Regions from separate parts of the Streptomyces sp. bgisy100 genome, predicted to be linked through region 3. Evidence: riboswitches for the same ligand, from Rfam matches in the RefSeq annotation. Region 3 holds a riboswitch; each other region holds the start of a gene.
What was found. Region 3 has a riboswitch for cobalamin ahead of AC3EQ1_RS28380 (SCO2321 family membrane protein). Riboswitches for the same ligand answer to the same signal wherever they lie in the genome.

Region 1 (4,569 bases), on a different contig from region 3:
GGGAACGAGCCGATGGTGGTGGTCGGCAGCAACGGCAGCCCCAGATGCGCCCGTTGGGCCGCCGAGCGCTCCGGGTACGACGCGGACCGCCGGCCGTCGGCCTCCGTGACGGCCGCGGCGCGGGCACGCACGGCCGGGTCGTGGGTGAGGGGTGAGCCGGTGCGGGAGGCCAGATCCGCACGGTTGGCGGCGAGTTCGGCGGTGATGGCGCCGGTGCCGTGCGTCAGCCCGCGGGCCAGCGTGACGATCTCGGCGGTCTTCTGCCGGGCGAACGCGAGCCAGCGGGCGATCTGCGGATCGATGTCCCGCTCGGCCGCGGCGTCCAGCGGCACATGCAGCAGTGAGCAGGAGGAGGCGACGTCCACCCGGCCGGCGAGGCCGAGCAGGGTGCCCAGCGTCGTCAGGGACGCCCCGAGGTCGTTGATCCACACATTGCGGCCGTTCACCACACCGGCCACCAGCCGCTTGCCGGGCAGTCCGCCGACCGCCGCCAGATCCTCCAGGTTGCCGGCGGCGGTACCGGTGAAGTCCAGGGCCAGTCCCTCGACCGGTGCCTTGGCGAGCACCGGCAGCGCCTTGCCCAGCCGGTCGAAGTACGAGGCCACCAGCAGCTTTGGACGGTCCGCGGCGCCCCCGAGCTCCCGGTAGGCGCGGGCGGCGGCGTTCAGCACGGCCGGGGTGCGGTCCTGGACCAGGGCGGGCTCGTCCAGCTGGACCCACTCGGCCCCGGCGGCCCGCAGCGCGGCGAGCACCTCGGCGTAGACCGGGAGCAGCCGGTCCAGCAGGGTGAGCGGATCGAAGTCGTCCGGCACCTCCGGTCCGGGCTTGGCCAGCAGCAGATAGGTGACCGGTCCGACGAGCACCGGACGGGCGGCGAGACCGAGTGCCAGGGCCTCCCGCAGCTCGGCCGTCTGCTTGCCGGGGTCGGCGGCGAACACCGTGTCCGGGCCCAGTTCCGGCACCAGGTAGTGGTAGTTGGTGTCGAACCACTTGGTCATCTCCAGGGGCGTGACGTCCCGGGTACCGCGCGCCATCGCGAAGTAGCCGTCCAGCGCGTCGGCCTCGACCGCCGCGCGGTGCCGGGCGGGAATCGCGCCGACCATGACGCTGGTGTCCAGGACGTGGTCGTAGTAGGAGAAGCCCCCGGTGGGGACCTCGTCCAGGCCCGCGTCGGCGAGCTGCCGCCACTGGGAACGGCGCAGCCCGGCCGCGGTGTCGTGCAGGGCGCCGGCGGTGACCGTGCCCTTCCAGTAGCCCTCGACGGCCTTCTTCAGCTCCCGGCCCGGGCCCTGCCGCGGGTAGCCGTGCACGGTGGCCCGTGCGGTGGCGGCTGCGGATGTGCTGGTCACAGAACTCTCCTTCGCGAGTGTGCTCCTGAGAACCCCGGCACGGGCCGAGGGCGCGAAGGGACGACCGGACGGCGGGCCGTACGCGGTGCTGCCGCGGTACCCGCCTGCTTCCGTACGCCGACCCGCCCTCGAGGTCACCGGGATCTCCGCGCGCCGGGTGGGCGAGCGGGCAACGGGCAGGTCTTCGGACTCGCGGGCACGTCTGCCAGGGCAGACCCCTACTGGCCGTCGCTTCCCAGGCCCGTCGGACCCAGTGCGTATGACGGCGGTCGTTCCCACTCACCGCTGCGGGGCAGTCCCGGAATTCCACCGGGTTCCCTCTTGCGACGCCCTGCCTGGCGGACAGGGCGAACCAGCTGCACCGGCCACCCTAGTCCGGTCCCGCGCTGTGGTCAGTACCGTTCACATGCCGGACCGGCGTGCGCGGTTCCCGGCCGACGCCGTCAACGGTCCGGAGTCAGTCGTTCTTCTGAGCGCACTCGGCCCACACCCGCTTGCCCCACGGCAGCGGGTCGGTCCCCCAGGCCTCCGCCAGCTCCCCGACGAGTGCGAGGCCGCGCCCGCTCTCGTCCGTGGCACCGGGGTTTCCGCGCACTGGACAGGCTTGGGAGAAGTCCACGACGCCGATCCGCACGCGCCGCGCCTCGGGGCGGTCGATGACGACCCGGATCGATTCTCTGCGTGCGTGCCGGACGGCGTTGGACACCAGCTCGGAGACGATCAGGGTGCCGTCGTCGGCCAAGTCGTCCAGACCCCAGGCGGCGAGTGCGACACGCACCAGGCGCCGGGCGGCCGCGGCGCTCCGGGGCTCGCGCGGCAGGGTCTCGCTGTATCCGGGGCAGCCGGTCGGGCGGGCCTGCGTTGTCGGTTGCGGCATGTCGGTCTGCTCTCTCGGATCGGCCGAGCCCCGGGGCCGGTCGCACGGTCGCCGGGGCGCTGTGCGTTCAGGGAACCGCGTTCCCGATCGAGGGGAGGGGCCGCGCGGGAGGCCAGGGGAGGGGCCAGGACGAGTAGCTTGGTCGCAGGGAGGCACCGCATGAACGACCAAGCGGGACGCGCCCGGTTCGGCGCCCATCTGGCGGGCCTGCGCAAGCGGGCGGGTCTCTCGCAGCGCTCGCTGGCGCTCCGGTTGTGCGTCACTGCCGGGATCACCACCTTGACGCGTCACGAGGTCTCCCGGTGGGAGTGCGGCGGGCGCATCCCGGACGCTTGGTTACCGCCGCTCGCGCATGTGCTCGGGGTGCCACTGGACGGACTGGAGCGGGAAGCCGCGCGGGCCCGGGGCGAAGCCGAGCCGCAGGTCTGCGCCGACCGTGAGCCGGACACCTACGTGCAGGACGCCGTGGGGTGGCTGCTCGCGCATGACAACCGCCACGGCGGGGACCATGTGGCGGACGCCGCCGCGCAGGTGTGGGAGGCCGAACGGGGCCGGATCACCGGCGACGACAAGCAGCACCTCGCACAGGTGGCGGAGATCGGGGAAGTGGCCGGCTGGCTGCTCCACGACGCGGCCCGGTTCCACGAGGCGCGCTCCACGCTCGCGGAGGCGCACACCCTGGCCCGCCTCGCCGGTGACGCCCCGCTGGAGTGGTTCATCCTGGACCTGATCGCCATGATCGACGTGCACACCGACCGTACTGGTGAGGCCATGGCGATCACGGAGGAGATGCTGACCGGCCGTGAGGTACCCGGCCGTGTGGCGCTCATGGCTCGCGTACGGCGCGCACGGAGCCTTGCGCAGGCCGGAGACCGAGGCCGGGCGCTGGACGCCCTGGAGCGGGCCACAGGGGGTCTCCAGGACTCGGTACAGGCCAACGACCCCGCGTTCACGTGGTGGATCGACAGCACCGAAGTGGAGCTGCACACCGGCGAGGCGCTGCTGAGCCTCGGAGACCCGCGCGCGGCGCTGCCGCACCTTCAGCGGAGTTCGGAAGGTTCCAGGGGAGGCGGGGGCCGCCGGGAGTTCGGCAACGTGCTCGCGGAGCTGACCGCCTTGGTGCAGCTCGGCGCGTGGCGGGATGCCGAAGTGCCGCTCCTCCGGCTGGAACCGATCCTGCGCACGGTCACGTCGTCCCGGACCCGTGTCCGCCTCCGGTCCACGCTGCGCGCCATCGGCTGCGACGCCCCGTCGTGGCTCGCGGTCACCGCCCGCGAGGTGGCAGCAGCGGGGTAGGACGCGTGCCGGCCGGCTAGGGGCACCTGTGGCATGCGTAACCGGGCCACCCCGGCTTGCGCCGTACCCCCGTCGGTTCCTGGAGCGGGGCAGTCGGCGGCACCGGCCACCCCAGTCCCCTCCGACCCCGCGGTCAGCACCGTTCACCTGCCGGACCGGCGCCGGTGGGTTTCCGGCCCGGTTCCGCCCTGGCCATCGACGGACACGGCAGTACGTTCGTCCCGTACCCGGCGACCGGACCGTACCCGGCGACCGGACCGTACCCGGCGGCCGGACCGGAACCGGCGAGCCGGTCCCCGGCCGGAGCGGACGGGCCGCTCAGTGACCGAACCGGCCGAGCCCGTGCCCAACTGCCCTGCCGGGTACGCACGGTGAATCAGTGACCGACTGAATGAGTGAACGATGAACCTCCAGGGCAGGCAGACGGTGATGCTCTCCGGAGACATCGAACAGCGAGAGTTGGGGTGGGGCGCATGGCACACAGCACGGAGTGGACGTTCACCGACGACCGCGGCCGGGTGGCGACGGCCCGGCGGACACCGGCGACCGTGGTCGCCTACATACAGGCCGGGGCGACTCTGAGCGACCACGGCATCCAGCCGGCGGGGATCTTCGGCTCCAATCACGACGGCGACAGCCCGGATCCGGCCAAGGCCGGCGCGCTGCCCCTGGAGGAGATCGACTACCTCGGCTCCGGCGACCGGCTCGGCGTGGACTCCCTGCTCCGGGCCGCGCCGGACCTGGTGGTGGCGGTCGCCTACGGGGGCGACCAGGTCTACGGCCTGGCCCCGGAGGTGGCGAAGGGACTGGAGGAACGCGTCCCGGTGGTCGTCCTCGACGTGGGGCAGGGCCGGTCGCTCGCCGACGTCCGCGACCGGTTCACCGCGCTGGCCCGCTCGCTCGGCGCGCCGGGGAGCCCGGCCGGAGCCGGTGAACTCGACCGCGCACACCTCCGGCTGCGCGCGGCGGCGGGGGACGCCGGATCGGCCCGGGTCGTGGCGCTGTCGCCCGCCGGTCCGGACAGCGTGCACCTCGCCCGGCCGTCGG
Region 2 (4,569 bases), on a different contig from region 3:
TGAGCAGGAAGCGGCGGCGGTCCTCCCGGGACTCCAGCCGCTCCATCTTCTCCACCGAGTCCATCCAGCGGAAGCAGAACTGCGCCTTCTCCCGGATGGACGGGATGTTCTCCACCGCGGCGAAGGCGGCGGCCCGGTCGTCCGGGTCGGGGAGGTAGGTGTCCAGCAGCGTCAGATAGAACTGGACGTGGACGGCCTCCTCGAAGAGCTGCCGGGAGAGGTAGAGCCGCGCCTCGGGCGAGTTGATGTGCTTGTAGAGCGTCAGCACCAGGTTGTTGGCGACGATCGAGTCCCCCGTCGCGAAGAACGCGACCAGCCGCCCGATCATGTGCTGCTCACCGGGGGAGAGCTTGGCCAGGTCGGCCACGTCCGAGTGGAGGTCGACCTCCTCCACGGTCCAGGTGTTCTTGATCGCGTCGCGGTAGCGCTCGTAGAAGTCCGGGTAGCGCATCGGGCGCAGGGTCAGTTCGAAGCCCGGGTCGAGCAGGTTCTTCTCGGCGGTGGAGTCCGCCGCGATCTCGGTGGTGTGGGTGGACATTACTGGCAGGCCTCGCAGGACTCGGGGTTTTCCAGGGAGCAGGCGACGGCGTCCGCCGCTTCGGCCGTCTGCTGGACGGGGATCGGCGCGGCAGCCGCTCCGCTGCCGCCCGCGGCGCGCGCGATCCGGGTCGCCGGGCGCGACCGCAGGTAGTACGTGGTCTTCAGGCCCTTCTTCCAGGCGTAGGCGTACATCGAGCTGAGCTTGCCGATGGTCGGGGAGGCCATGAAGAGGTTCAGCGACTGGCTCTGGTCGAGGTAGGGCGTACGGGCCGCCGCCATGTCGATCAGCGCGCGCTGCGGGATCTCCCAGGCCGTCCGGTACAGCGACCGGATCTCCTGCGGGATCCAGTTCAGCTCCTGCACCGAGCCGTTGGACTCCCGCAGCGCCTCCCGGGTCTGGGCGTCCCACACACCCAGCTCCTTCAGCTCCTCCACCAGGTAGGAGTTGACCTGGAGGAACTCACCCGACAGCGTCTCGCGCTTGAAGAGGTTGGAGACCTGCGGCTCGATGCACTCGTACACGCCCGCGATCGAGGCGATGGTGGCCGTCGGCGCGATGGCGAGCAGCAGGGAGTTGCGCATGCCGGTGGCCGCGACCCGGGCGCGCAGCGCCGCCCAGCGCTCCGGCAGGGTCGGCTCCACCCCGAAGTGGTCCGGGTGCAGCACGCCGCGCGAGGCGCGCGTGGCCGACCACGCCGGGTGCGGGCCGTGCCGCTCGGCGAGGTCGCAGGAGGCCTCGTAGGCCGCCAGCATGATGCGCTCGGCGATCAGCGTGGAGAGCCGGGACGCCTCGGGGGAGTCGAAGGGCAGCTTCAGCCGGAAGAAGACGTCCTGGAGGCCCATCACGCCCAGGCCCACCGGCCGCCACCGCTCGTTCGACGCCGCGGCCTGCTCGGTCGGGTAGAAGTTGATGTCCACCACGCGGTCGAGGAAGGTCACGGCGGTGCGCACGGTGGCGTCCAGCCGCTCCCAGTCCATCTCTCCGTCCGCGCCCAGGTGGGCGCCCAGGTTCACCGAGCCGAGGTTGCAGACGGCGGTCTCCCCGTCGTCGGTGACCTCCAGGATCTCGGTGCACAGGTTCGAGGAGTGGATGACCCGGCCGGGCTCCGCGGTCTGGTTGGCGGCGCGGTTGGCGGCGTCCTTGAAGGTCATCCAGCCGTTGCCGGTCTGCGCGAGGGTGCGCATCATCCGGGCGTACAGCTGGCGGGCCGGGACCGAGCGCTGCGCCAGCCCGGCGGCCTCCGCCGCCCGGTACGCGGCGTCGAACTCCTCGCCCCACAGGTCGACGAGCTGCGGCACGTCGGAGGGGGAGAACAGCGACCAGTCGGCGTCGGCCTCGACCCGGCGCATGAACTCGTCCGGGATCCAGTGGGCCAGGTTGAGATTGTGGGTGCGGCGCGCCTCCTCACCGGTGTTGTCGCGCAGCTCCAGGAACTCCTCCAGGTCCGCGTGCCAGGTCTCCAGGTAGACGCAGGCCGCGCCCTTGCGGCGGCCGCCCTGGTTGACCGCGGCGACCGAGGAGTCGAGGGTCCGCAGGAACGGCACGATGCCGTTGGAGTGCCCGTTGGTGCCCCGGATCAGGGAGCCGCGGGAGCGGACCCGGCTGTACGGCAGGCCGATGCCGCCCGCGTGCTTCGAGAGCCGGGCGACCTGGTGGTAGCGGTCGTAGATGGAGTCGAGCTCGTCCAGCGGGGAGTCGAGCAGGTAGCAGGACGACATCTGCGGGTGCCGGGTGCCGGAGTTGAAGAGCGTGGGGGAGCTGGGCAGGTAGTCCAGCCGGCTCATCAGCCGGTAGAGCGCGGCGACCTCGTCGACGGCGCGGTCCGAACCGTCCTCGGCCAGCCCGCAGGCCACCCGGAGCATGAAGTGCTGCGGGGTCTCGATGACCTGGCGGGTCATCGGGTGCCGCAGCAGGTACCGGCTGTGCAGCGTGCGCAGTCCGAAGTAGCCGAAGCGGTCGTCGGCGCCGTCGGCCAGCGCGACCTCGACGAGCGTGTCGAGCCGGGAGGCGTGGGCGCGGACGAACTCCGCGGTCCGGTCGGCGATCAGACCCTCGCGGTGACCGGTGGCGACCGAGGCGGAAAAGGAGACCGCGCCCTGGCTCGCGGCCTCGTCGGCGACCGCCCGGGTGAGCAGGCGCGCGGCGAGCCGGGAGTACTCCGGGTCCTCGGCGATCAGGCCGGCGGCCGCCTCGGTCGCCAGCTCCCGCAACTCGGCCTCGTCGGAGCCCGCGTGGCGGCCGCGGAGCGCGGCGGCGGCGACCCGGCCCGGGTCGGTCGCGGGCAGATCGGCGGTGAGGTCGGTCAGGGTACGCAGCAGCGCGGTGCCGGGGCCGTCTGCCTCGGTCACCGGTGCGGCGGCTGAAGCCGGATCGGCGGGCGCGATGGTCACGTGGTGCTCTCCCTCGCTCGGCTGGGGCCGCACGGACGGACACGACGGGCGCCGAACGGGCACACCTCACCCCGGAACAGGGCAGCGCACCGCGCAGCGTCCACCGGCCCAACCCGCGAGGCCCGGACGATTTCGTCGCCCGGTTCGGTCGATCCGGGCAGGCCGCCGGCAGGTCCTCGGACTTGGAAGTGCGCATTTCCAGCGCATTCATACCGTTGCGGGACAGTTCCGGATTCGCACCGGATTCCCCTGCGACGACAGCGAGCAAGAGCATACATCTTGTGTCGCGGTCCGCACGCAACACCACATCTTGTGTCAGGGGTTCGGGTGGTGCGCTTTGCAGGGGAACAGATGTGGTAACGGCGCCGAGGCCCGGGGGGACGGGGAAGCGCGTCCCGCGGGCCGCCCGGATTCCCATTCGGGATCGCTCGCGGATCACCCGCCGGGGTCACCCGGCGCGTCGGTTAGCCTGTCCGGCATGACGTTGAGGACCGGTGCGCGGGGTTCCGCGGAACACACCGTCAGCGAGGCCGACACCGCCGCGGAGTTCGGCAGCGGCGACCTCCCGGTCCTGGGGACCCCCGGCCTGCTGGCCCTGCTGGAGGCCGCCACCGTCGACGCGCTCGCGGGCGCGCTGGAGCCCGGCCGCACCTCGGTCGGCACCCGGGTCCAGGTCGACCACCTCAAGGCCTCACCGGTGGGGGCGACCGTCACCGCCACCGCGGAAGTCACCTACCTCGACGGCCGGTTGGTGCGGTTCACCGTGGCCGCCCAGGACGGCGCCGGCCGGCTGCTGGCCACCGGTGAGATCACCCGGGTGATCGTCGACCGGGACCGGTTCCTGGCGCGTCTCTGAGGTCCGGCGGACCCGTCCGCGCAGCTTCGCCCGGCCCCGCCGCCGGCTTTGCCCGTACCGCCCGCCCCCGCGCGCGGCGCCCCGGACACGCCGACGGGCCGCCGCCCCCGTGTCGGAGGCGACGGCCCGCAGGCTCGCGTCGAGCCGGATACCGGCCGGGGTCAGTGCCCGCCCGGCGCCCCCGCGGTGGCCGGCGGCAGTTCGGTCTCCACGCCCGGTTCGCCCGCGTCCGCGGTGTAGTCGGCCGCGGTGGTCTCGTCGATGCCGTCGGGCGCCTTCACCGCCCGCAGCACGAAGGTGAGCACCACCGTGACGAGGGCGTTGAGGACGAACGCGGTGAGGCCGATGTAACCGATCTCACCGATCCCCGGGATGGCGTCCGCGCTGCCGCCGAAGTGCTTCTGGGCCGGATTGGTCGGACTCGGCACCCCGTACGCCGCGAGGGTGCCGTAGATCATGCCGACCGCCCAGCCGCCCAGCAGCGCCCAGCGGTGGAACCACCGGGTGAACAGGCCGCCCACCAGGGCCGGGAACGTCTGGAGGATCCAGATGCCGCCCAGCAGCTGGAAGTTGATGGCCACGGTCTTGTCCATGGTGAGGACGAAGGCCAGCGCGCCGACCTTCACCAGCAGCGAGGCGAGCTTGGAGACCTTGGTCTCCTGGGCGGGCGTCGCGTCCGGTTTGAGGAAGTCCTTGTAGATGTTCCGCGTGAAGAGGTTGGCCGCGGCGATGGACATGATGGCCGCCGGAACCAGCGCGCCGATCCCGATCGCCGCGAAGGC
Region 3 (4,569 bases):
CCGGGGAACGGCGGCGCCGGTGCCACGAACGCCGGGAGCAGGCCGAGCAGGACGGCGGCCGCGGGCCACAGCGGCAGCGACGGCGCGGCCAGCGGCACGACCGACGGATGCAGGGCCGCCGGATCCTGGGCCGCGCAACCGATCATCAGGGCGGCGACCGCGGCGCCGGAGCCGGAGACCAGCCACGCCCGCGCCCCCCAGACATCCGGGCGGTAGCGGCTGCGTACCGACCGGCGGCCGCCCAGCCGCAGCCCGGCGAGCGCCGCCGCGACCCCCACCAGCAGCAACGGCAGGCCGAACCCGGCGCCCTCGGCGGCCAGCAGACCGTACGTACCGGCGCAGACACCGAGCAGCCCGCCCAGCGTGAGGGCGGTCGTGGTGTGCCGGACCGCGGGCGGGACCTGTGCCGTGCGCCCGTAGCCGCGGGCGTCCATGGTGGCCGCCAGCGCCACCGAGCGCTCCAGTGCGCCCTCCAGCACCGGCAGCCCGATCTGCAGCACCGCCTTGATCCCCTTGTCGGGGCGCCCGCGCAGCCGGCGGGCGGCCCGCAGCCGCACCACGTCCGCGACGAGGTTCGGGGCGAACGTCATGGCGACCACCACCGCGACGCCCACCTCGTACAGCGCTCCGGGGAGGGATTTGAGGAGCCGGGCGGGGTTGGCGAGGGCGTTCGCCGCGCCGAGACAGGCGAGGAGCGCGGCCAGCTTCACCCCGTCGTAGAACGCGAAGACCAGGGACTCCAGCGTGACCCGGCCCCCGATCCGGACCCCCCGCGCCCAGTCGGGAAGCGGCACTTCGGGCAGGGTGACCAGCGTGGTGCTGCCCGGGATCGGTGAGCCGAGGATCACCGAGAAGACCAGCCGGATCACCACCACCGACAGGCCGAGCAGCAGAAACGCGCGGTAACTGCGGGCCCAGGGCGCGTCGGTGCGGCGCACGGCCACGACATAGCCCGCGACGGCCACGATCAGACCCAGCAGCAGCGGGTTGGTGGTCCGGGACGCCGCGGTGGCGAGCCCGAGGGCCCACAGCCACCACGCCCCGGCATGCAGGGCGTTGCTGCGCGTCGCCTCCGGCGCCCGCCGGCCCGTGGGGAGCTTCCGGGCCCACCCGGGGCGGGACCGCTGTGCCGGTGCGGAGGTCCGGGTGTCCGTCTCCGGGGCCCGCGCGGGCGCCCGGCCGTGCTCGCTGCTCATCCGCGGCGACGACGGGCCTGCCACCCGGCGGCGGCACCGAGGGCCAGTACGGCGGCGAGACCGGCGATCAGTCCGACGGACGGGCCGTCGTCACCGCCGTCCGTCTCCGACGAGGACGGGGAGCCCGCGGACGCGGACTTCCCGGCCGGGCCGTCGCTCTTGCTCGACTCGCCCCCGCCGTCGGCGACCTGTTCGCCGCAGCCCTTCTTCGGATAGCCGGAGACGGCGCAGAGCAGGGCGCCGGAGTCGTAGCGGAGCGGCTTCGCCACCGCCGCCAGCACCTCCGCGGCCGTCGCGTCCTGAGGGACGCTCGCGCACTCCGTACGGGACGTCGGCGGGTGCTCGCCGTCGGGCGCGTCCGCGGCCGTGCCGAAGTCCAGCACGACCGCGACGCGCTTGCCGCCCGCCTTGGTGGAGGTACCGGCGCAGACGGTGTCGAAACGGGCCGAGCCGCGCGGCTGTTCGGCATCCTTGGAATCCGCGCTGACGGCGAAGCGGAAGCCGCGCACCTCGCCGTCCGCGGGGCGTTCGGTGGCCGGGCCCTGGGTGGCGTACACCCAGTTCCCGCCCTTCCGGTCCCAGAACGACCAGTAGCGGTAGCCCTGGGCGTGGGCGGGCGCGGCGCCGAGCACGGCGAGCGCGGCCCCGGCCACGACGGCCGCGACAGCGACCCGGGCCGGGGCCGGACGGCCGGACCGCGACCGGAACGACGACCGGAACCCCATTCGGAACCACATCAGGAACAGAGACCGGAACCCCGTCCGGTGCTCACGGCCGAGGCCGGATGCGTGCCCGGTTACCGGGCCGGATGCCTGCCCGGGTACGAGCCCGGATCCGTGTTCGCCCTCGATCCCCGACACCGTCACGCTCCCGCCCCGCTCCGCCGCACCGCGCACGCCCACCACCATGCCTACGCCTTCTTCTTGCGGCCGCTCAGCAGGAAGCCGATCCCGATGCCCGCGACCAGGAACGCGCCGACCGTCCAGGCCGTCGACATGCCGTCCGAACCGCCCTCCTTGGCGTCCTGCGCGTCGCCGCCGTCTTCCGGGGCCTGCGCCGCCGGCTTCGGACCGGTGGCGTTCAGCTGCCGGACCAGGTCCCGCCCGCCGAAGTCCCGCGGGTCGGCGCCGGTCGCGTGGGCGGCGATGATCAGCGAGCCCAGGCCCGCCGGGTTGTCCTTCGACCAGGTCCGGGAGTGCCGCTCCAGCCAGGTGAGGGGGGAGCGGGCGGCGTCCAGGTAGCCGCCGGCCGCCAGGGCGATGACCGCGTCCGCCGTGTTGGCGTAGTCCGGGGCGGGCTTGTCGGCGCCCGGGGCGACGGCCGTCAGATGCCCGTCGGTCTTCTTCATGGCCGTGGCGAGGTACGCGGCGGAGGCGGCGGCCTTCGCCTCCGTGGCCGGCTCGTCCTTCGCGTCAGCGGATCCGCAGTCGAGCGGCTCGGCGTGCTGGGCGGCGCTCTTGATGGGCGGACCCAGCTGCAGTCCCCTGCCGACCAGGGCGAGCGCCCCGGCCGCGGTCGCGTCCGCGTTGGGCGCGAGCTTGCCCTTCTTGTCCGGCTGGTAGGCGAAGGCTCCGCGCTCATCCTTGTCGGCGTCGCAGCCGAGCAGGAATCCGTCCAGCGCCTCGTACGCCGACGTCTTCCCCTTCCGGGGCTTCACATCCGACGCATTCTCCCCCGCCGCGATGAGCGCGCCGATCACCAGCGAGGTGGAGTTGGCGTCGCTCGGGTCACCGGGGAAGTAGCTCCAGCCGCCGTCCTTGTTCTGCAGGGACTTCAGCCAGTTCACGGACTTCTTCACGGCGTCGCCGTGGCCGCCGAGCGCGGCCAGCGCCTGCACCGCGAGTGCGGTCGCGTTGCTGTCCACCGGAGTCTTCTTGTCGCACTCCTGGTCCGCGTCCGCGCGGAACTCCGCGAAGCCGCCCGAAGCGCACTGCTGGCCGGCCAGCCAGTCCACGGCCTCGGGGGCCGGCGTGACCTTCACCGTGTCCTGGGCGATCAGGGCCACCGACTGCCGCCAGACGGCGTCGAACTTCGGGTCCTTGGTGCCGTACAGCCCGGCCGGGAGCTTCGCCGGAGCCGCGGGCTTCGGTGAGTCGGCGGCGGACGCGGCCGGAGCGGCGGTCACGCACAGGGCGGCGGAGGCGGCCGTCAGCGCGACGGCGCGACGCAGTCTGCTGTGCCGGGACGGACCGCCCGGCCGGGGGCGCGGGGATATCTCCCCGGGGTGATGCAGCATCGGGCGGTGCCTTTCGGTGAGCGGACGCGGCCGGATCCGCTGCGCACCGCGCGGCCGTGCGGACGGGAGCGTGCGCACGCGGCGGGGCACCGGGCTCCGGCTCCGTATTCCTCGACGGTGCCGGTCCCCGGGCGCGGCCGTGGGACGGCCCGTCCGGAGACAGGAGCCGGTCACATCCGCCAGGGCACTCCGACTCGACGCCGTCGCGGCGCCTCACGGTTGCGGGTCAGTGCCGGAATTGCACCGGCTTTCCCCTGAGGGATGCGGTATCGACTGGCACACTCTACCGGCCCGTAGCAAGGGGCCCATGGGCGCCCGATGTCCCGAGCCGCCCGGGGGTGCATCGGAACCCGCCCAAGCACCCCGCCGGCCCCGCACCCGCCCCAGCACCCCGCCGGCCCCGCACCCCGCCGGCCCCGCCCCCGCGCCGCCCGGCACACGGCGCGCCCCGCCCCGCCTCGTACCGACCCGCCGCGCACGCGCCCCCGCACCGCCCCACGGGGTCGCACCGCCCGACCGTCCGCCCGGCTCCCTCTCACCGCCCGCCGCCCGGGAACTCCCCTCACACCGCCCGGTACGTCACCGGCTCGCTGCCCGGCACCGGCTCCGCCCGTCCCAGCGTCACCAGGCGCCGCAGATGCGCCTCCGCCTCCGAGACGGCGATGTTCCGTGACCCGGGGGAGATCTGCTCCCAGGGCCGGTTCCACTCCATGGCCTCGGCCAGCTGCCACGGGGTGAGCGCGCGGGCCCGCAGGAGGTCCCGCAGCCCGGCCAGCCGCGCCTCGTGGTGCGCCAGGAGCTGCCGCACCCGGGCCGCCGCGTCCGGGAAGGCGTACTGGTGGGCGGGCAGCACCTCGGCCGGGGCGAGGCGGCCGATCCGCTCCAGGGAGTCGAGGTAGTCCCCGAGCGGGTCGGTGACCGTGACGGCGTCGGGGTCCTCGTAGAGGCCGATGTGCGGACTGATGGTGGGCAGCAGGTGGTCGCCGGAGAACAGCCGGCCGTGGCCCGTCCGCCCGGCGGCCGGATGGTCCTCCTCCAGGTGCAGGCAGACATGGCCGGGGGTGTGCCCGGGCGTCCAGACGGCCCGCAGTCTCCGGCCCGGCAGATCGAGCAGTTCGCCGGGGACGACGGCGCGGT

Region 1: another riboswitch for cobalamin. It lies ahead of metE (5-methyltetrahydropteroyltriglutamate--homocysteine S-methyltransferase); the one in region 3 lies ahead of AC3EQ1_RS28380 (SCO2321 family membrane protein).
Region 2: another riboswitch for cobalamin. It lies ahead of AC3EQ1_RS16275 (ribonucleoside-diphosphate reductase subunit alpha); the one in region 3 lies ahead of AC3EQ1_RS28380 (SCO2321 family membrane protein).

What each region holds. Positions count from the first base shown of each region.
Region 1 is NZ_JBYITE010000079.1:2,410-6,978, forward strand. It holds gene metE (5-methyltetrahydropteroyltriglutamate--homocysteine S-methyltransferase) at 1-1,349, opposite strand, end outside; cobalamin riboswitch at 1,520-1,708, opposite strand; gene AC3EQ1_RS30085 (ATP-binding protein) at 1,807-2,226, opposite strand; gene AC3EQ1_RS30090 (helix-turn-helix domain-containing protein) at 2,386-3,522, shown strand; gene AC3EQ1_RS30095 (substrate-binding domain-containing protein) at 3,996-4,569, shown strand, end outside.
Region 2 is NZ_JBYITE010000021.1:17,637-22,205, reverse strand. It holds gene AC3EQ1_RS16280 (ribonucleotide-diphosphate reductase subunit beta) at 1-538, opposite strand, end outside; gene AC3EQ1_RS16275 (ribonucleoside-diphosphate reductase subunit alpha) at 538-2,931, opposite strand; cobalamin riboswitch at 3,082-3,205, opposite strand; gene AC3EQ1_RS16270 (thioesterase family protein) at 3,410-3,787, shown strand; gene mctP (monocarboxylate uptake permease MctP) at 3,949-4,569, opposite strand, start outside.
Region 3 is NZ_JBYITE010000062.1:9,906-14,474, reverse strand. It holds gene AC3EQ1_RS28390 (CbiQ family ECF transporter T component) at 1-1,196, opposite strand, end outside; gene AC3EQ1_RS28385 (SCO2322 family protein) at 1,193-1,921, opposite strand; gene AC3EQ1_RS28380 (SCO2321 family membrane protein) at 2,107-3,432, opposite strand; adenosylcobalamin-variant (AdoCbl-variant) riboswitch at 3,607-3,701, opposite strand; gene AC3EQ1_RS28375 (Strvi_7410 family MBL fold metallo-hydrolase) at 3,995-4,569, opposite strand, start outside.